Regions from separate parts of the Phycicoccus sp. Soil803 genome, predicted to be linked through region 2. Evidence: riboswitches for the same ligand, from Rfam matches in the RefSeq annotation. Region 2 holds a riboswitch; the other holds the start of a gene.

Region 1 (9,886 bases), 1.2 Mb from region 2:
GGTGGTGACCACCCGGCATACGCTGGCGCGACGGGGCGGTGCAACTGAGGTGGGGTGACCGGGATGGGGCGAGCGGGGAGGGGGCGACGCGCGCTCGGGCTCGGCGCCCTGACCTGCGCCCTCGCCCTCATGACCGTCGGGTGCACGACTCCGGAGCCTCCGAGGAGCCCGGGCACCACGGCGACGGCCGCGCCCACCGGCACCGCTGCGGTGTCCGGCACGCCGGCACCCACGGCGGAGCCGCTCCCTCCGGTCGCCGACCCGGCCACGACCTTCTCGTTCGCCGTCATCCCGGACACCCAGCCCGAGGTGAAGGCCGACGACCCACGCACCGACAAGCGGGTCGCGTGGCTCCTCGCCCACCGTGAGCAGCTGAACCTCCAGTGGGTGCTGCACAGCGGTGACGTCCAGGACTGGGACACCCCGGACCACCAGCAGTGGGTGAGCATGAGCACCCGGTTCGCGGCCTTGGCGGCGGCCGGCCTCCCGTTCATCGCGGCGCCCGGCAACCACGACACAGCGGCCGTGTGCGAGGGCGGCTCGGCGTGCCCTGGGGCGGACACCGCGGTGACGGTGCGCGACACGACGCTCTGGAACAGGTACTACCCCCCGTCCTACTTCGGCTTCGAGGGACTGGCCGAGCCGGGCAAGTCCGACAACGGCTTCCGCACGTTCCGGGCCGGTGGTGACGACTGGCTCGTCCTCAGCCTCGAGATCTGGCCGCGGCAGCAGGTCGTCGACTGGGCCAGGGGCGTGGTCGCCGCACACCCGCACCACAATGTCATCGTGCTGACGCACATGTTCCTGGAGGGGGACGGGTCGATCTCCACGACCAACGGCGGCTACGGCGCGACCACCCCGACCCAGCTGTGGGATGCGCTCAAGGGCTACCCCAACGTCGTCATGACCTTCTCCGGTCACACGGGTCAGGTCTTCTCCGGCTCGGTGCCTGCCTCCGATGGCCACCGCGTGGCGATGTTCCTGCAGGCCATGCACGCCCCCGACACCAACCCGGTCCGCATCGTCACCGTGGACACCGCCGCCGGGACCATCACGACGCAGGTGCGGTCCAGCTTCGACCGCTCCAAACCCGTGGGACAGCAGGACGTCGAGGAGGTCTACCCCTACTCGACGACGATCACCGGGATGCGCTGGGTGCGTCCCTAGGCGGGTTCGGTGACGTCGGCGACCTGCGCGTCCAGGGCCCGGAGCACGTCGTCGGAGTGCGCGGTCGCGGCCACGCCGTGGGCCCCGGCGCCGATCGAGATCAGGCGCCCGGTGACGGTCGTGTCCGCGACGACCGGGAGCGCGGTGGTCGAGCCGAACGGTGTGATCGTGCCGCGCTCGTAGCCGGTCACCTCCTTGGCGACGGCCGCGTCCGGCATCGACATCCGGTTGACGCCCAGCAGCGCCCGCAGCTTGGGCCACGAGATCTCCCGGCCGCCCGGCACCAGGACGAACAGGAAGTCGTCCTCGGCGCGCCGCACCACCAGGGTCTTGATGATGTCCTGCGGCTCGACGCCCCGCGCTGCGGCCGCTTCCTCGAGGGAGCCGACCCGACCGTGACGGGTCAGGGTGTGCTCGATCCCGCTGGCGGCCAGGGCGGCCGCGGCCCGCGCCTCGCCCTCGGTCGGGATGCCGTCCCGGGTGGGGTCGGAGCCGGTGTCCTGGGTCATGTCGCCATGCTAGGTTCCCGGCGCAGGTTGCGTCTGCCGGGCACCGGTCTGGAATCCGAGACGCAATGCCCGGAGTCCTGCCGTGCGACGGCGGTCCCTGGTGTGGAATGGTCTCGGTGCCGGTTGAGCAGAGCGTCGAGTGGACCTCGCCGTCGGCGCGGCAGAGCTGAGAGGACACCGTGAGCTTCGAGTCGATGTGGTCTGACCTGCATCCGGTCGGACGCAGCGCCCAGAGCGGCGGCTACCGCCGGTTCGCGTGGACCCGCGAGGACCACGACCTGCGCGAGTGGTTCGCGGGGGAGTGCGCGGCGCGCGGGCTCGACCTCACCGAGGACCGGATGGGCAACCAGTGGGCGTGGTGGGGAGACCCTGACTCGGCCGCGGCCAAGGGGGACAAGGGCGTCGTCACGGGCTCCCACCTCGACAGCGTGCCGGACGGTGGCGCCTTCGACGGCCCGCTCGGGGTCGTCAGCGCCCTCGCGGCGGTGGACGCGTTGCAGGCCAACGGGTTCCAGCCCTCCAGGCCGATCGGTGTCGTCAACTTCGTCGACGAGGAAGGTGCCCGGTTCGGGGTCGCCTGCGCCGGCTCACGTGTCATCACCGGAGCCATGACCGCGCGCCGCGCGCGCAGCCTCACCGACGCCGACGGCACGACGATGGCCGACGCGCTCAAGGCGGCCGGGCGCGACCCGCACCAGATCGGTCGGGACGACGACGCGCTGCGGCGGATCGGCAGCTTCGTCGAGCTGCACGTCGAGCAGGGCCGTGGGCTCATCGACCTCGACCACCCCATCGCGGTCGGCAGCGACATCTGGCCGCACGGGCGGTGGCGGCTCGACTTCGCCGGCGAGGCCAACCACGCGGGCACGACCAGGCTCGAGGACCGGCACGACGCGATGCTCGGGTATGCCGCTGCGGTGCTCGCCGCCCGCGAGGCCGCCATCACCCACGGGTGCGTCGCCACCATCGGCAAGGTCGCGGTGACTCCTGGTGGCGTCAACGCGATCCCCAGCGCCGTGACCGGCTGGCTCGACGCCCGGGGCGCCAGCCCGCGCGCGGTCCGTCGCGCGGTCTCCGACATCACCGCGATGGTCGAGCAGTCGGGCGGCAAGATCACGCAGGAGTCCTGGACCCCGTCCACGCCGTTCGACACCTCGCTGAGCGCGCGGCTGGGCACCCGGCTCGGCGGCATACCGGTGCTCGGGACGGGGGCCGGGCACGACGCCGGCATCCTCGCGAACGCCGGCATCCCGACCGCCATGCTCTTCGTCCGCAACCCCACCGGCGTCTCGCACTCCCCGGAGGAGTTCGCCGAGACGTCCGACTGCCTCGAAGGGGTCGCGGCCCTCACCGCGGTGCTCGAGGACCTCGCCGGGGACGCAGCATGACGACCTACTGGGCGGAGCACGCCTGGCTGCCCACGGGACTGGCGACCGATGTGCGGTTCGACGTCGTCGACGGCGTCTTCGCGGGGGTGCACCGCCGCGCGAGGGCGGAGGCCGGTGACGTCCGCCTGCACGGGGTGGTCCTGCCCGGGCTGGCCAACGCGCACAGCCACGCCTTCCACCGCGCGCTGCGCGGCCGCACCCACGGCGACGGCGGCAACTTCTGGACCTGGCGCCAGCAGATGTATGCCGTCACGCGGCACCTCACGCCGGACACCTACCTCGCCCTCGCCCGGGCGGTCTTCGCCGAGATGGTGCTGTCCGGCACCACCGTGGTCGGGGAGTTCCACTACCTGCACCACGACCTGGCAGGGCGGCCCTACGCCGACCCCAACGCGATGGGGTCGGCAGTCATCGAGGCCGCCCGCGAGGCCGGCCTGCGGCTGACGCTGCTCGACACCTGCTACCTCGCCGGTGGCCTGTCTGGCGACGGGCACCTGCCCCTCGACGACGTGCAGCGGCGCTTCACCGACGGGGACGTCGACCGGTGGGCGGCCCGCGTCGCCGCGCTCAGCCCCGACGCGACCACCCGCATCGGGGCGGCGGTCCACTCGGTGCGCGCCGTGCCCCGCGACGACCTGCGCGCGATGGCCGAGGTCACCCGCGGTCGGATCGTGCACGCCCACGTGAGCGAGCAGCCGGCTGAGAACCTGGCCACCCAGATGTTCTACGGCGCCACCCCCACCGGGCTGCTCGACGAGGCGGGACTCCTGGGCGACCGGTTCAGCGCGGTCCACGCCACCCACCTGTCCGACCACGACATCCAGCTGCTCGGTCGGTCGTCGTCGACCGCGTGCTTCTGCCCCACGACCGAGCGCGACCTCGCGGACGGCATCGGCCCGGCCCGTGCGTTGGCGGAGGCCGGGGCCCGGCTGTCGCTCGGCTCCGACCAGCACGCCGTGATCGACCCGTTCGAGGAGGTCAGGGGGCTGGAGATGCACGAGCGACTGGCCAGCAACGAGCGCGGCCGCTTCACCCCCGACGAGCTGATGGCCGCCGCCTCGGTGGACGGCTACCGCAGCCTCGGGTGGCAGGACGCCGGGCTCATCGCCGACGGCGCCGCCGCCGACTTCGTCGTCGTGCGTACCGACACGGTCAACACCGCGGGTGCCAAGGCGGGCCAGATCCTCTACAGCGCAACCCGATCCGATGTCGACACCGTCGTCGTCGGCGGGCAGGTGGTGGTCGAGTCCGGCCGCCACCGGCTCGGTGACGTGGCGGCCATGCTCGGCAAGGCGCTGTCCGACGTCAGGGACCACCAGTGAGCAGCACCGTCGTCACCGGCATCGGCGAGCTCGTCACCTGCGACGGGACCACCCCCGACGGCCTGGGGCTGCGTCACGGTGCTGCAGTCGTCGTGGAGGACGACCGGATCGTCTGGGTCGGCTCGTCGTCGGAGGCGCCGGCGGCCGACCGCGCCGTCGACGTGGAGGGTCGCGCGGTACTGCCCGGCTTCGTCGACTCCCACGCGCACCTGGTGTTCGCCGGCGACCGCGGTGACGAGTTCGCCGCCCGCATGGCCGGCACGCCCTACGACGGGGGCGGGATCGGGGTCTCCGTCGCGGCGACCCGAGACGCCTCGGACGACGAGCTGCGGTCCCTCGTCGCTGCCCGCGTGGAGGAGATGCGCGCCCAGGGCACGACGACCGTCGAGATCAAGAGCGGCTACGGGCTGACCGTCCAGGACGAGGCGCGGGCGCTGCGCATCGCCCGCGAGTTCACCCCTGAGACCACGTTCCTCGGCGCCCACGTGGTGCCCCGCGAGTACGCGGGTGACCGCGCGGCATACCTGGAGCTGCTCACGGGGCCGATGCTGGAAGCAGCGGCTCCGCACGCGAGGTGGGTCGACGTCTTCTGCGAGCCGCACTCCGCGCACGCCTTCACCGAGGACGAGGCGCTGGCCGTCCTCGTCGCCGGACGGCACGCAGGGCTCGAGCTGCGCGTGCACGGCAACCAGCTCGGCCACGGACCCGGCGTGCGCCTCGCCGTCGAGCTGGGGGCGGCCAGCGTCGACCACTGCACCTACCTGTCCGACGCGGACGTCGAGGCACTCGCCGGAGCGGCGGACACGACGGTGGCGACCCTGCTGCCGGGGGTCGAGTTCTCGACCCGCTCGCCGTACCCGGACGCGGCGGCCCTGCTGCGGGCCGGGGTGTCGATCGCCCTCGCGACCGACTGCAACCCGGGCACCTGCTACTCGTCGTCGATGCCGTTCGTCATCGCGCTCGCCGTGCGCGAGATGGGCCTGACGCCGGGTCAGGCCGTGCTCGCGGCGACCGTCGGCTCGGCGAAGTCGTTGCGGCGCACCGACATCGGTCGCATCGAGGTCGGGGCGCGCGCTGACCTGACCGTGCTCGACGCGCCGTCGCACGTGCACCTGTCCTACCGCGCCGGGGTCCCGATCGCCCGGGCGCTCGACCTCTAGCGACGCGTCAGGCGTCGCCCTCCTGCATGGCCTTGGGGAGGTGGCCGGCCGACTTCTGGTAGTACTGGGCCGCCTTCCGGGTCACGATCACCTTGGCCGCCCCGACCGCGAGACCGGTCAGCGCCGCGAACGCGATGGCGTCCTTCCATGGCGTCCGCGGGTCGCGCGGGTCGACGACGGCGTCCCGGCCGGCCTTCTTCCAGACCGTGGTGACCACCTTGTTGGCGATGACGCCGGCGAGCACCGCCGACCCGGTCCCGAGCACTCGCCACACCAGTGGTCCCATGTCGCACCTCTCCCGTTCCGATCGCCTGCCGACCGCTGTCCCGGCCGCGGCAAACTGCTGCTGACCTGCGCCTCCACCCTGTCACATCGTGGAGTAGTCTTCGACGCGTAACGACAGGGGAGCGCGCAAGCGCTGAGAGTGCGGGAGACCGCAGACCCTCACACCTGATCCGGTTCGCACCGGCGTAGGGAGTCGAGATCTCAGACACCTGTCGGGCGAGTGCGCCACCACAGGTGCTCCTCTCCCGGCAGCTGTCTCCCCGAGGTATCCACCGGATCCCACGGGAGAAGAAAACATGAGCACCACCAACACCCCGGCCGCCTCGGCCGGCAGCACCTCGTCCACCTCCACCGAGCCACGTCGCGGGAGCATCCGCGCCAGCGGGCAGCTCTGGGGTTGGCGGACCGTCGACCTCCTGACGGTCTCCTTCCTCGGCGCCGCGTTCGGCGTCGCCTACTGGGCCTGGGGTCTGGCCTACACCGCACCGGCCGCGGGGCTCGAGGCCCTCTTCCCGCCGCTGCAGGGCATCACGGGCGCGCCCTGGTTGATGGCCGGGGTCGTGGGCGGCCTGGTCATCCGCCGCCCGGGCTCCGCCCTGCTCTGCGAGGTCGTGGCGGCCCTCGTCTCGATGCTTCCCGGCACCAAGTGGGGTTTCACCACCCTCGTCTCGGGGATCTTGCAGGGTCTCGGCGCGGAGATCGCCTTCCTGCTCCTCGGGTATGCCGCGTTCGGCCTCGGTGCCGCACTCCTCGCCGGCGCCCTCTCCGCACCGCTGGAAGCTCTCTACGAGTGGCAGACGTGGTGGACCGACTGGGACCTGGGCTACAAGCTCGCCTACGCCGGCATCCTCACCGTCGCGGGCGCGATCATCGCCGGTGGCCTCGGGTGGCTGCTGACGCGAGGGCTGGCCCGAGCTGGCGCCCTGGGCGCCTTCCCCGCAGGGCAGGAAGCCCGGGAGTCACACGCTGTCTGACCACCCCGGTCCCGGCGCCCCGTCGGGGCGCCGGGGTCAGCTCGAGGTCCGGGGACTGACCTGGCGGCCCTACGGCCGTCGCGACCCGGTCATCCCCGGACTCGACCTCGACACCCCGCCCGGCCAACGGGTCCTGCTCGTCGGCCCCAGCGGTTCGGGCAAGTCCACGCTGCTGCGAGCGCTGGCGGGCGTGCTCGAGGTCGCCGACTCGGGTGAGCGCGGCGGCACCGTGCTGCTCGACGGCGCCGTCCCGGGGACCCGGGCCGGCGATGTCGGTCTCGTCCTCCAGGAGCCCGGTGCGGGCATCGTCTCGGCGACCGTCGGACGGGACGTGGCCTTCGGCCTCGAGAACATCGGCATGCCGCGTGCGGACATGCCCGCGCGCGTCGCCGCTGCGCTGGGCGCGGTCGACCTCACGATGCCGCAGGACACCCCGACGTTCGCACTGTCCGGGGGTGAGCAGCAACGGCTCGCCCTCGCGGGAGCGCTCGCCCTCGAGCCTGCCGTCCTGTTGCTCGACGAACCCACCGCGATGCTCGACCCGGTGAACGCGGAGTCGGTCCGGCGCACGGTCGACGAGGTCACCAGGTCCCGCGGGCTGACGACGGTCGTCGTCGAGCACCGGCTCGGCCCGTGGCTCGACCTCGTCGACCGGCTGGTTGTCCTCGACCCCACGGGTCGGGTCGTGGCGGACGGCGAGCCTGCTTCGGTGCTCGCCCTGCACGGGGAGTCCCTTGCCGCCCAGGGCATCTGGGTGCCCGGGTTCCCCGATCCGCAACCACGCGGCATACCTGCTGGGGTGTTCGAGCCGTCGTCGACGGGCGCCAACGTGCTGACCCTCGACGCGGCAGACGTCACCATCAGAAGGTCGGTGCGGGCGCTCGACGGCTCGACCCGCACCACGGTCGCGGTGCAGGACCAGTGGTTCCAGGCCCGCGCCGGGCAGGTGCACGCGCTGGTGGGCCCCAGCGGTGCCGGCAAGTCGACCCTCCTGTTGGCGCTGGCCGGGCTGCTGCGTCGGCAGGGTGGGGAGGTGCGGCTACGGCCCGACCTGGCGGTCGACGGGCAGCGCGACCCACGCGAACTGGGCACGATCGACCTGGCCCGCCGGGTGGCCTGGGTGCCGCAGTGGGCCAGCTCCACCATCGTCAGCCACACCGTGCTCGACGAGGTGATGACCACGTCCCGGGCTGTGGGGCTGGTCGAGTCCGAGGCGCGGGTGCGGGCCCGGGCTCTGCTGGCGCACCTCGGTCTGTCTCATCTGGAGCAGGCCGACCCCCGACACCTCTCGGGCGGGGAGCAGCGTCGGCTGGCGGTCGCGTCCGCAGTGGTCCACCAGCCAGCCCTGGTCTGTGCCGACGAGGCCACCGTCGGTCAGGACCGGCTGACCTGGGCTGCCGTCATGGGCATTGTCGAGGGGTTGCGAGACACGGGGGCGGCGATCGTGCTGACCACGCACGACGACGCCGTGACCACGCGGGCGGACGCGGTCACGGTGATCGAGCGACCCGTTCAGCCGCCACCGGCACCGGTCCGCCGTCGCCCGCTGGTGGCCCGCGCGGGTCCGCTGTCGCTGTTGGCTGGCGCGAGCCTGGCGATCCCTGCGGGGGTCGTCTCGCCGCGGTGGTCCACCAGCCTGCTGGTCCTGTCCGTGCAGGCCGTGCTCGCGGTGATCGCGCTCTGGGCGCCGGGCCGGGGACCGGTCCCCACCGGTCGGCTGCGCGGCGTGCTCCTGCGGCTCGGTCCCGGGGTGCTCGGCGCCCTCTCGGTGGCGTGGTCCACCTGGCTGCTCGGAGGCCACGAGGGTGGCACCGCGTTCACGGCGGGGCTGCGGGTGCTGATCATCGTGCTGCCCTCGGCGGTGCTGATCCAGCACGTCGACGCCGACGCCCTCGGTGACCACCTGGGGCAACGGCTCCGTCTCCCGGCCCGCCCCGTCGTGGCCGTAGCGGCCGCGTTGCAGCGGGTGCACACCTTCGGGGAGATCTGGTCGGAGATCGCGCGGGCCCGCCGGGTGCGCGGGATCGGCGCCACGGCGCGTTCCCCGCGCTCGGTCCTCGCCGAGCTGTGGGCGCTGACCCTGGGGATGCTGGTCCGGTCGTTGCAGTCCGCGGCGGCGCTCGCGGTGGCGATGGACTCGCGAGGTTTCGCCACGGCATACCGGCGCACCTGGGCTGCACCCGCGCCGTGGCGACGGGCCGACTGGCTCGTGGTCGCCGCCAGCCTGGTCCCCCTCGCGGTGGCGGTCCTCGTCCGCTGAGGGGCCCGCCGCTCCTTGCGCGTGTTGGCGAGCATGCTGGACCCAGTTCGACGCCCTGACTATCTCTGTATCTATCTGTTGACCTATATGCACATGGCTGGCATTGTGTGTGTTTATTTCCAGTAATGTTCATATGGGGGGTAGGTATGGTCAGGAAGATAGTCTGTGCTGTGGTCGTGGCGGGGGGCGCGAGCCTGTCGATGCAGGGGGTGGCATGGGCTGACCAGTCCGTGGCGCCCAACCCCGACCGGTCGACGCTGGTCGCTCCGGACAAGGGAACCGACAGCGACCCACACTTGGCCTTGCCGCAATGGGCGGTCGAGGGCGAGGCAACAAAATTCGCTGCGGCCGTTGGACGAGTGCATGGAACGCGGATCGGGAAGCTTCCCACCGTGGTGGATCCTGGGAGTCAGCCGCCGGCTGCCCACTCGATGGCTGGCAAGCAGCAGGACCAGATCACCAGCTACTACTGCGGGCCGGCCGCAGTGTCGGAGGCGCTTGCACATCTGGGCATCTCCGCGAGCCAGTCCACGGTGGCCACGCAGCTGCGCACAACCGGTGACGGCACGGCCTGGTCAGGAGTCAACGCCAACGTCTCGACGGCCAAGACCGGATACCCGGTGCCCGACGTGCTCAACTACCACCTTCGCAATAGCTCTCTGCGCTACTACCCGGTGGGCTATGGGTCGGCCACGTCGACAGTGATCGCGAACTTCAAGACTCGCGCCGTGGCCGACATCTCCGCCGCCGACCCGGTCATCGGCGATGCGTGGGAGACCAGCAGTTCGGCCTACCACCTGGTCGGACATCCACGCGATCGC
Region 2 (9,886 bases):
GGCTACCGGACCAACAGCCTGGCTCGCAGCATGGCTACCGGCTCCACGCGCACTCTCGGCATTGTCATTTCCGAAATCGAGAACCCCTTCTTCCGGCAGGCGCTGCGCGGCGTCGCCGATACGGCACGGGCGCAGGGGTTCGAGGTGCTTCTGGCCAACACCGACGCGGAGCTGGACAAGGAGGTGACCGCGGTCAGGGTGATGACCGAACGTCGCGTCGACGGCTTGGTGGTTTGCCCGGCGGACGGTGGTGTGACGTCTCACCTCAGCGACGTCATCGCGGCCGGTATCCGCGTGGTTTTGCTGGACCGGAGCATGGCAGGTCTGCGGACCGACTCGGTCGGCATCGACGACCGGAAGGCTGCACGGGTCGCTACTGAACATCTGCTGGCCCGCGGCCACCGAGACATCGCAATCGTGACGGGTGGGACGCACGCGATGTTGGAACGGATACTGCGACCCGACGTTGGTGGCGTTGAGCGGGCGTCGGCCACCATGGTCGGCGCTCGCGCGGCTGGGTTCGGTGATGCGATGGTGGCGGCAGGAGTCACGATCCGGCCGGAACTGATCTCCTCGGGCGGTCCTCGACGTGAGGACGGCGAGGCGGAGACGGCCCGGCTGTTGGCGCTGAAGGACCGTCCAACAGCGATCCTCGCGTTCGACGCGACGCAGTCGTTGGGGGCATTGCGCGCCCTGTCGCGAGCGAAGGTTCGATGCCCGGAGGATGTGTCTTTGCTCGGCTTCGACGACGCCGAGTGGGCGGACGTTGTGAGTCCGGGGCTGACCGTTGTCGCCCAGCCGACCTACGAGATCGGGGTGGCGGCCTGTCGCTTGCTGCTGTCACGCATCGCGGGAGGAGGCGGTGCGGTCGCAAATCGGCGGTTTCCGATCAAACTCATCGAGCGAGGCTCGGTCGGGCCTCGCCGCGTGGCATGACAACTTCGCACGAAAGGGCCCCTTCAAGTCAGGCGGATGGTCGAACAAGGGTCTGCCGGACGTCCCCGTGGTAAACCTTGGGTTCTCAGTCCGCAAGGTCGGGAAGTGATCACGCGGCGGCGGCAAGAGGGGGCGCCCGACGAGATGATGCGCGACGAGGGCGGTGATGTGAGCGCTCCTGAACGGCTTCGTCACGTAGTGGTTGGCTCCGGGCAGCAGGCCGGGCCGAGCTGTGGATTCGTGCGGCGTGGTTCCCCCCGCAAGGCCCTTGAGGAACGACTCCGCCCGGCGGCTTGGCTGGTGGCCAAGGGCGGGTCCAACCACCGAACTTCCGATCTTTCGTCATGGACGCATGCGCAGGCCAGAGGGCCTCGGGAGCCCCGTGCTTCCGCTCGTGCCTCAACCTTCGCCGGCACCTGAAACTACTGGCTTGTGCCCCGGTTGTGCCCCCGGGCGTGGCCCCGCACTGCAGCCGCCCACTAGTCCTGGCTTGAGCACGCCCCCATTCCGTACATCGGCCCTTGGCCGCATTCGCAATGAGCGGGTCAGCTAGCGGGCGAGGGGCCTTCTACGTGTGTCGCTGCGGAACTGGTGAGGAATTTGGCCCTGCGGTCCTGTCCTGGATGCGGCGTTCACTGAACCTCCGGGCTGCCGACTGGATTCGTCCGCGGGCCGTCTCGTCCTGTCCGGTGGCGTAGGCATGGAGAAGTGCGTTCACGGTTCGCCGAGCCGGGATCGACCTCAGCTGAACACATACAGAGGGTCAGGCGGTGGGCGCGCCACGATGACGGCGCGATCGAGGCGCGCGTTGCCCGGCGCGCGTGTTCGTTGGCTGCGCTGGGTACGAACTCGAACGGGTCGTTTTGTTCACGGTGTGAGGTAGACCGAGGCGCCGAGCTCGACGAACTCGCGGGACTTGTCCTCCAGACCCTTGGCGATGGGGTCCTGGCCGTCAAGGCCTTGCTCGGCGGCGTACTGGCGCACGTCCTGGCTGATCCGCATGGAGCAGAATTTTGGTCCGCACATGGAGCAGAAGTGGGCGGTCTTGGCGGGCTCGGCGGGCAGGGTCTCGTCGTGGAAGGCGCGGGCCGTGTCGGGGTCGAGGGAGAGGTTGAACTGGTCCTCCCAACGGAACTCGAAGCGCGCCTTGGACAGGGTGTCGTCCCAGTCGCGTGCCCCTGGGTGGCCCTTGGCGAGGTCGGCGGCGTGGGCGGCGATCTTGTAGGTGATGACACCGGTTTTGACGTCGTCGCGGTTGGGCAGGCCGAGGTGCTCCTTCGGGGTGACGTAGCAGAGCATGGCGGTGCCGTGCCAGGCGATGTGCGACGCTCCGATGGCGGAGGTGATGTGGTCGTAGCCGGGGGCGATGTCGGTGGCGAGCGGGCCGAGGGTGTAGAACGGCGCGCCATGGCACCACTCCTGCTGCAGGTCGACGTTCTCCTTGACCAGGTTGAGCGGCACGTGGCCGGGACCCTCCACCATCACCTGCACGTCGTGCTTCCAGGCGCGCTGCGTCAGCTCGGCGAGGGTGCGCAGCTCGGACAGTTGCGCGTCGTCGTTGGCGTCGGCGGTGCATCCGGGGCGCAGGCCGTCGCCCAGGCTGAACGCGATGTCGTACTGAGCGAAGATCTCGCAGAGCTCGTCGAAGTGGGTGTAGAGAAAGTTCTCCTCGTGGTGGGCCAGGCACCACCCGGCCATGATGGCCCCGCCGCGGCTGACGATGCCGGTGATCCGCCGTGCCGTCATGGGCACGTACCTCAGGAGCACGCCGGCGTGGATGGTCATGTAGTCGACGCCTTGCTCAGCTTGTTCGATGACGGTGTCGCGGAACACCTCCCACGACAGCTGGTGTGCCTCACCGTCGACCTTCTCCAGTGCCTGGTAGATCGGGACGGTGCCGATCGGGACGGGGGAGTTGCGCACGATCCACTCCCGCGTGGTGTGGATGTCCTCGCCGGTGGACAGGTCCATCACGGTGTCGGCGCCCCACTTGGTAGCCCAGGTGAGCTTGTCGACCTCTTCGGCGATGGAGCTGGTCACGGCCGAGTTGCCGATGTTGGCGTTGACCTTCACCAGGAAGGCGCGGCCGATGACCATCGGTTCGCTCTCGGGGTGGTTGACGTTGGCGGGGATGATGGCCCGGCCGGCGGCCACCTCGGTGCGGACCAGCTCGACGTCGCAGTTCTCGCGCAGGGCGACGAACTCCATCTCGGGCGTCACCGTGCCCTGCCGGGCGTAGTGCATCTGCGTCACCTTGCGGTCAGGCTTGGCGCGCAGGGTGGGCTGGCGTTCGCCTCGCCACTCGGCTGATGCAGCTCCGCGCCGGACGGCTCCGCGACCGTCGTCAGCGAGGGTGCGTTGGCGCCCGGTGTACTCCTGGACGTCACCCCGGGCGGCCACCCAGTTCGCTCGCAGCGGCGGGAGGCCCTCCTCGGGGACGCTGCCGGGGCCTGAGGTGTCGTAGAGCCGGTGTGGCGGGTTGGGCACAGGCAGGCCGCCGGGGCCGGTGGAGTCCGAGAGCGCGATCTCGGTGAACGGCACCGACAGGTCGGCGCGGCTGCCTTCGACGTAGATCTTGGTGCGGGCGGTGGTGCTCATGGTTTCCTCCGGTGGTCGGTGATGATCGGAATCAGGGTGTTGGGACGTTGGTGGGGATCGGGATTGGGGTGATCGGGACAGTGGCCGGGCCGAGGAGAAGATGGCTGACGGGACCTGGCCCGCGCCCCATCCGCCAGCCCGCCGCCGCGACCAGGGCGCCACGGACGAAGTCGCGGGCCAGCTCGACCGCGGTGGGCACGTCCGCGCCACGCGCCAGGGCAGCGGCCGCGGCTGCGGCGAAGGTGCAGCCCGTGCCGTGGTCGTTCGCGGTGGGAATCGACCGGGCGCGCAGCTCGACGGTCTGCTCGCGATGCGCGAGGACGTCGACCCGGTGGTCGCCGTCGACCCGGCCAGTCACGACGACCGCGGTCGGGCCGAAGGCGAGCAGCGCGAGTGCGTGCGCCCGCTGCTCGGCGCTGCTGGCGGCTCGCGTGGTCCCTAACAGCGTTGCAGCCTCATCGGTGTTGGGCGTGACCAGGAGCGCGTGGGGCAGCAGCTCGCGGGCCAGCACGCTGGCGGCCGCATCGCTGGTCAGCCGGTCGCCGCTGGTGGCGACGAGCACCGGGTCGATCACGAGGCGGGGCAGCAGACCTGCCGCGGCGAGCTCAGCCACCGCCCGCACTGTGCCAGCGTCGCCGAGCATCCCGGTCTTGACGGCGGCGACGGGCAGGTCGGCGAGCACCGCCCGTACCTGGGCCACGACAATCGCCGCGGGCGTCGGGTGCACCGCGTGCACCGCGGTCGTGTCCTGCACGGTGATCGCCGTGACTGCGCTCGTGCCGTGCACCCCGAAGGCGGCGAAGGTCGCCAGGTCGGCCTGGATCCCGGCGCCGCCGCCGCTGTCCGAGCCGGCGATCGTGAGCGCCACCGCCGGAGTGCTCATCCGATCACCTCGGCGACGAGCCGTGCTGCGACGTTTGCTGGGTCGTTCGCCCGCATGACGGTGCCCATGACCGCGACGCCGTGGGCGCCGGCCTCGAGCCACTGGTGAGCTGCGCCGGGCTCGACCCCGCCCAGGGCCAGCACCCGTGGTGCACCGGGGTTGAGGTATGCCGCGCGTGTAAGCAGGGCGCGCACGCCGTCGACACCGAGGGCGGGTCCGTACCCGGGCTTGGAGCCGCTCGCGGCGACGGGTGAGAGCGTGACGTAGTCGCATCCCTCGTTCGCGGCATGGCGCAGGTCGTCCTCGGCGTGGCAGGACCGGCCGACGAGGGCCGGACGCTCCCCGTGCGGGAAGGGGTCACGGGCGCGCAGGTGCACCCCGTCCAACAGATCGGCTGTCATCGCATCGGGGCCCGGTCCTGGACTCCCGCCGGCCAGTCGCGGCTGGTTGGGCAATGGCGCGGCCCACAGCAGCGCTGCAGAGGAGCCGGCGGCCTGGGCCGCAGCGCGGACCTGCTGACCCAGTGCCCGGCGGCGGCCCGGCGCGAGCTGACGTTCGCGGATCACCACTCCGTCCATGCCGGCATCGAGCGCGGCTGCAACGGTGACCGCCAGCGCGCGGCTGTCGCGCATGGAGCGGCCGTCGGTGAGGAGCAGCACGCGGGGCACGGGGACGCTCGCCCGACCGGTCGGGGGCCTCATCCCCCGACCAGGCCCTCGAAGGAGGACGACGCCTGGGCCAGGTAGCGTCGCGGGATCCGTCCGGCCAGCCTGGCCAGCCGACCCCCGCGCACCGCATGCCCCATCGCCGCCGCCATCGCCGTCGGGTTTTCGGCCCGGGTCACCGCGCTGGCCACCAGCACGGCGTCGCACCCCAGCTCCATCGCCAGGGCGGCGTCCGATGCGGTCCCGACACCGGCGTCCAGGACCACCGGGACCTCGACGGCATCGCGGATCATCTCGATCGCGTGCGGGTTGCGGATGCCCAGTCCACTGCCGATCGGGGACCCCAAGGGCATCACTGCGGCGCAGCCCACGTCAGCCAGTCGGCGTGCCAGCACCGGGTCGTCGGTGGTGTAGGGCAGCACGATGAATCCATCGGCGACCAGCCGTTCGGCGGCGTCGAGGAGCTCGACGGCATCGGGCAGGAGGGTGCGGTCGTCGGCGATCACCTCCAGCTTGACCCATGACGTCTCGAGCGCCTCGCGGCCCAGGTGCGCGGTGAGCACCGCGTCCCGTGCCGTGTAGCAGCCCGCGGTGTTGGGCAGGACTCGGACCCCGCACGCGTCCAGCAGGTCGAGCAGGCCGCCCGTGCCGGTGGACGGCACGCGTCGCATGGCCACGGTGACGAGTTCGGTGCCCGAGGCCCGGATCGCGCCTTCGAGCGCACTGAGGCTCGAGGCGCCTCCCGTGCCGAGTAGGAGCCGGGAGCCCAGGCGTTCACCACCAAGGATCAGCACGTCGTCGTCAGGATGGTCGTTGCGGTTGTCTGCTGCGATGTCCGGCGGACCGCCGAATCGGACCTTGGCCACCTCAGCCTCCCTGCATCGCGGTGACGACCTCGACCCGGGACTGCTCGGTCAGGTGCGTGGTGGGCCAGGCGTGACGGTGGACGACCTCGCCGTCGAGGGCGAGGGCGATGCCACGCCCGGGTAGCTGCATCGCCGTGACGAGGTCGGCGAGCGTGCTTTCGGCTGGTGTTGCGGCTGGCTTGCCGTTGAGCACGATCATCATCGGGTGGCCTCCTGGGCGACGGGTCGGGGCAGGAACCGGGCGGGGGAGCAGGCGGCCGCCGCCTGCGAGCAGGCGCGGCCGTGCACGAGGTCGGCAACGGCCGCCGCGGTGGCGGGAGCCATCAGGATCCCGCCGCGGTAGTGCCCGGTCGCCACGAGCAAGCCCGACACCGATGTCGCGCCGATCAGGGGAAGGTTGTCCGCGCTGCTCGGGCGCAGCCGTGCGCAGGCTTCGGCCAGTTCGAGCTCCCTGACCTCGGGCACAACAGTGGTGGCTGCGCGCAGCAGGTCGTGCACACCGCCCACGGTGATTCGGGTGTCGGGTCCGATGTCCTCGGTAGTGGCGCCGACGACGAGCTCGCCGCCGGCCCGGGGAACCAGGTAGACCTGCTCACCCGCTACTCGAGCGCGCACGGTGAGTCGCACCAGACCTGCCGCGCCGCGCAGGCGCAGGATCTGGCCCTTGACGGGGCGGACCGGCGGCACGGTGCCTGGCGGCAGCCCCGGGAGAAGGCTCGAGTCGGCACCGGCCGCGACGACGACGACGTCACAGGGGTGGTGTGACCCGTCCCCTGCGCGGGTGACCGCGACCGCACGCCCGTCGCGCACCACTGGGACTGCGGGGCTGCGGTGCAGGACAACGCCAGCGCGTGCCGTGGTGACCAGCAGGGCGCGGGTCAGCGCGCGGGTGTCGACGCTGTGGTCCCCGGGCACCTCCAGCCCTGCCACCGTCCTCGGCGACAAGGCCGGCTCCAGTGCGCGTGCGGCCCGCCCGGTCAGCAGCTCAGTGGGGAGCCCTTGGCGCGCAGTGAGCTCGGCGAAGCGGCTCAGCTCGCGGGCGTCATCCGCGTCGTGGGCGACCAGGATGGTGCCGTGTCGGCGCAGCCCCACCGGTTGCTCTGCCGCCTGCTCCAGGTCCGCGGCGAACCTGGGCCACCTGCGCAACGACTCCAGCCCGAGCCCGAGCACCTCGGTCTCGCCGTAGCCGCTCTCGCTGACCGGCGCCAGCATCCCGGCTGCCGCATGAGTGGCGCCACAGGCAGGGTTCGGATCGAAAAGCGTTACGCGGCAACCGGATTCGGCGAGCTGCCACGCGATGCTCAGACCGATGACGCCAGCGCCCAAGACACACACGGTGGGCCGCGGGGCGCTCATGCGCGGCGTCTCCCAGCCCATGGGGTCATGGCGTCGAGCAGCCGTGCGGTGGCTGCCTGCGGGTCGGCCTCGTCGGACACCGCCGTGACGACGGCAACTCCGTGGGCGCCGGCACCCATGAGGTCGGCGATGTTCGTGGCATTGACGCCACCGATGGCGATCACGGGAAGGGGTGAACCGGAGGCGACCGTACGCAGCCCCGCCACCCCGAACGGGGTGGGGAGGCCCTTCTTCGTCGCCGTGGCGAAGACCGGCCCGACGCCGAGGTAGGCCGCTCCGGCCCGACCGGCGTCGGCCGCGGCCTGCGGGTGTCGCGCGGTTCCACCGATCACCATGCCGGGACTGCAGAGTCTTGTGGCGTCCTCGATCGGCAGGTCGTCCGCCCCGAGGTGGACCCCATCAGCGCTTGCCGCCATTGCAAGGTCAAGACGGTCGTTGACGAGCACCAGGGCGCCGGCGGGGCGGGCCAGCAACAGCACCCGCCGCGTCAGGTCCACCACCTCACGTTCGGTGGCCTGCTTCGCCCGGACCTGAACGGCGATCCGCTGGCCACACGCGTCGCTCGCCGCAAGGGCGGCACGCACCACCGGCAGCGGGTCGCGACCCGTTCGGGTGTCAGTGATGAGATGGAGACGCGGTATGGCCAGTGGTGGCCGCCGATGGCGATGAGCATTGGGCACCGAAGTTGCGGTCATCAGACTCCCGACTCCCTGCGCCGGCATGATCCGGATCAGGTTTGGACGGTCGGGGCTGCGTTAGCCCCCTCTCAGCCCGGTGCACCGGACTCCCGTGAAGGACGTGTCCGACCTTAGCCCACACGGTCGTGAGGGTGCGGCCCCTGGTCCGGATCCTGGGCAAGCGGTGCTCGCTGGCTGCCTCGGAAGCTCTACGTGTGCCTCACTTGCGCCCCCAAGTTCCTGCAATGAGATTCCCGACGGGAATCCGTGTAGTGGTGTCCGACTGACGTGATCCGGGTTCGGTTGTCGCCGAGGGTCTGTAGCGAATTCGCAGCGAAGTTCGCTAGGGAGCGTAGGTAGCAGGTGAGCGGTGGGCACGCGTTGGTCTGTAGATCCATCGCGACATTTCGAAGGTTCGCATCCTTGACCTGCCACCGTCCCTAAAAAGGTCGCTGCTCATCTCGGCGACTCAGGCCGCGTGACGCAACCTGTCGCCGGTCTGTGAAGCCCTCGCGCATCCTGTAGGACAGGCTCGCGTGTCGCGCCTTCTCGGCTTGTGCCCCGGTTGTGCTCCCGCAACGAGACGGAGCGCATCAGATGCACTGAGGTATTGCCTTGTGGAGCACAGCGAATCCAATTGCGTTGGCCATTGGAAGCCTCCGCAATGAGAAGGCCAGGGTTCGAATCCCCTCAGCTCCACGTCACTGGCACCCTGTCCGACCTGCGAAAACGCTACAGGCTGGACAGGGTGTCTTGCTATGTGACCGTTCGGCCTGTGTCCCCATCGCACCCCGAGCCCGCACATGCACTCCAAGCACCCCATGCACCCGATTGCGCGTCTCATTCCGACGAAGGGTCGGTGTTGATGCCGAGGGCGCTGCGATGAACCCGGCGGGGGCAGGTCAGTCGTCGGCGGCTGTTTGAATGCCGCCGAGGCGGCCTCCGCGACGGCGACGACCGCCATGGTCGTCACAGTGACAGCGCCGGGTCGCGCTCAAAGATTTCCAGCGCGCCCCGTCGCTTATCGGTCGTCGCGACCGCATCGGCACCCCGGCTGCGCTTGACGAGGGGTGCCCCGCAGCGAAAACAAAACCTTCACAGGACTCTTGCGCCATTAACAAATGTTCATTAATCTCTACGCATCTCACGACGCCATAGGCAGCGAAGCCGACGGCGCGTACACAGAGACCCATGCGCGCCTGAAGGAGTGAACATGTCGGAGACAGCCCCGCTTGAGTCCGGTGGCCAAGATCAGCGGCACCGCAGCCTTGCTCGCACACTGACCACCTTCGGAAATCTGGCGATCACCTACTCCGGTGTCGGTGCAGCAGCAGGCCTCTTCAGCCTCTTTGGATTTTCCCTTGGCGTCAGCGGGGGAACGATGCTCTGGGGCTGGATCATCGTTGGCCTGTCGTGGGGCGTCCTGTCACTGCTCTGGGCGGAGCTCGCCTCCCACTACCCCTATGCCGGAGCGGTGTATCAGTGGTCGGCCATCCTCGGAGGCCGAAGAGTCGGCTGGTGGGTCGGCTGGATCTACCTCTTCGGCGTGATCTTCACCCTCACGGGCTACTACTTCGTCCTACCGGCCTCGATCGTCCCCCTGCTTGGAATTGAAGGCACTGAGGGCCAGGTCGTGGCCATGGCCGCCGTGTGTCTTGCTGTTGCGTTCCTCGCCAATGCCGGCGGCATCACGATCCTCGGTCGTCTCAACAAGTACGGTGTCGCGCTCGAGATGGGCGTCTTCTTCGTCATCACGCTGCTGGTCATGCTCCTCGCGCCCAACCACCAACCCTTGAGCATCATCAACGACACCCTCGGCACGTCGGCCGATGGTTCTGGATGGCTCAAGAACTTCCTCGGCGGTGGCATCTTCGTCTCTCTCTGGGTTATCTATTCATTCGAGAA

What was found. Region 2 has a riboswitch for thiamine pyrophosphate ahead of thiE (thiamine phosphate synthase). Riboswitches for the same ligand answer to the same signal wherever they lie in the genome.
Region 1: it holds a riboswitch for thiamine pyrophosphate, as region 2 does, so the genes downstream of both, ASG95_RS01945 (ECF transporter S component) here and thiE (thiamine phosphate synthase) in region 2, are expected to answer to the same signal.

The regions. Positions count from the first base shown of each region.
Region 1 is NZ_LMST01000001.1:412,643-422,528, forward strand. It holds gene ASG95_RS01915 (metallophosphoesterase) at 64-1,167, shown strand; gene ASG95_RS01920 (aminoacyl-tRNA deacylase) at 1,164-1,676, opposite strand; gene ASG95_RS01925 (allantoate amidohydrolase) at 1,856-3,064, shown strand; gene ASG95_RS01930 (formimidoylglutamate deiminase) at 3,061-4,386, shown strand; gene hutI (imidazolonepropionase) at 4,383-5,546, shown strand; gene ASG95_RS01940 (DUF4235 domain-containing protein) at 5,554-5,832, opposite strand; TPP riboswitch at 5,938-6,040, shown strand; gene ASG95_RS01945 (ECF transporter S component) at 6,128-6,805, shown strand; gene ASG95_RS01950 (ATP-binding cassette domain-containing protein) at 6,897-9,065, shown strand; gene ASG95_RS20650 (C39 family peptidase) at 9,296-9,886, shown strand, end outside.
Region 2 is NZ_LMST01000001.1:1,641,933-1,651,818, forward strand. It holds gene ASG95_RS07515 (LacI family DNA-binding transcriptional regulator) at 1-936, shown strand, start outside; gene thiC (phosphomethylpyrimidine synthase ThiC) at 1,804-3,534, opposite strand; gene thiD (bifunctional hydroxymethylpyrimidine kinase/phosphomethylpyrimidine kinase) at 3,566-4,417, opposite strand; gene ASG95_RS07530 (thiamine phosphate synthase) at 4,414-5,118, opposite strand; gene ASG95_RS07535 (thiazole synthase) at 5,115-5,915, opposite strand; gene thiS (sulfur carrier protein ThiS) at 5,950-6,150, opposite strand; gene thiO (glycine oxidase ThiO) at 6,147-7,325, opposite strand; gene thiE (thiamine phosphate synthase) at 7,301-8,026, opposite strand; TPP riboswitch at 7,995-8,105, opposite strand; gene ASG95_RS07555 (APC family permease) at 9,195-9,886, shown strand, end outside.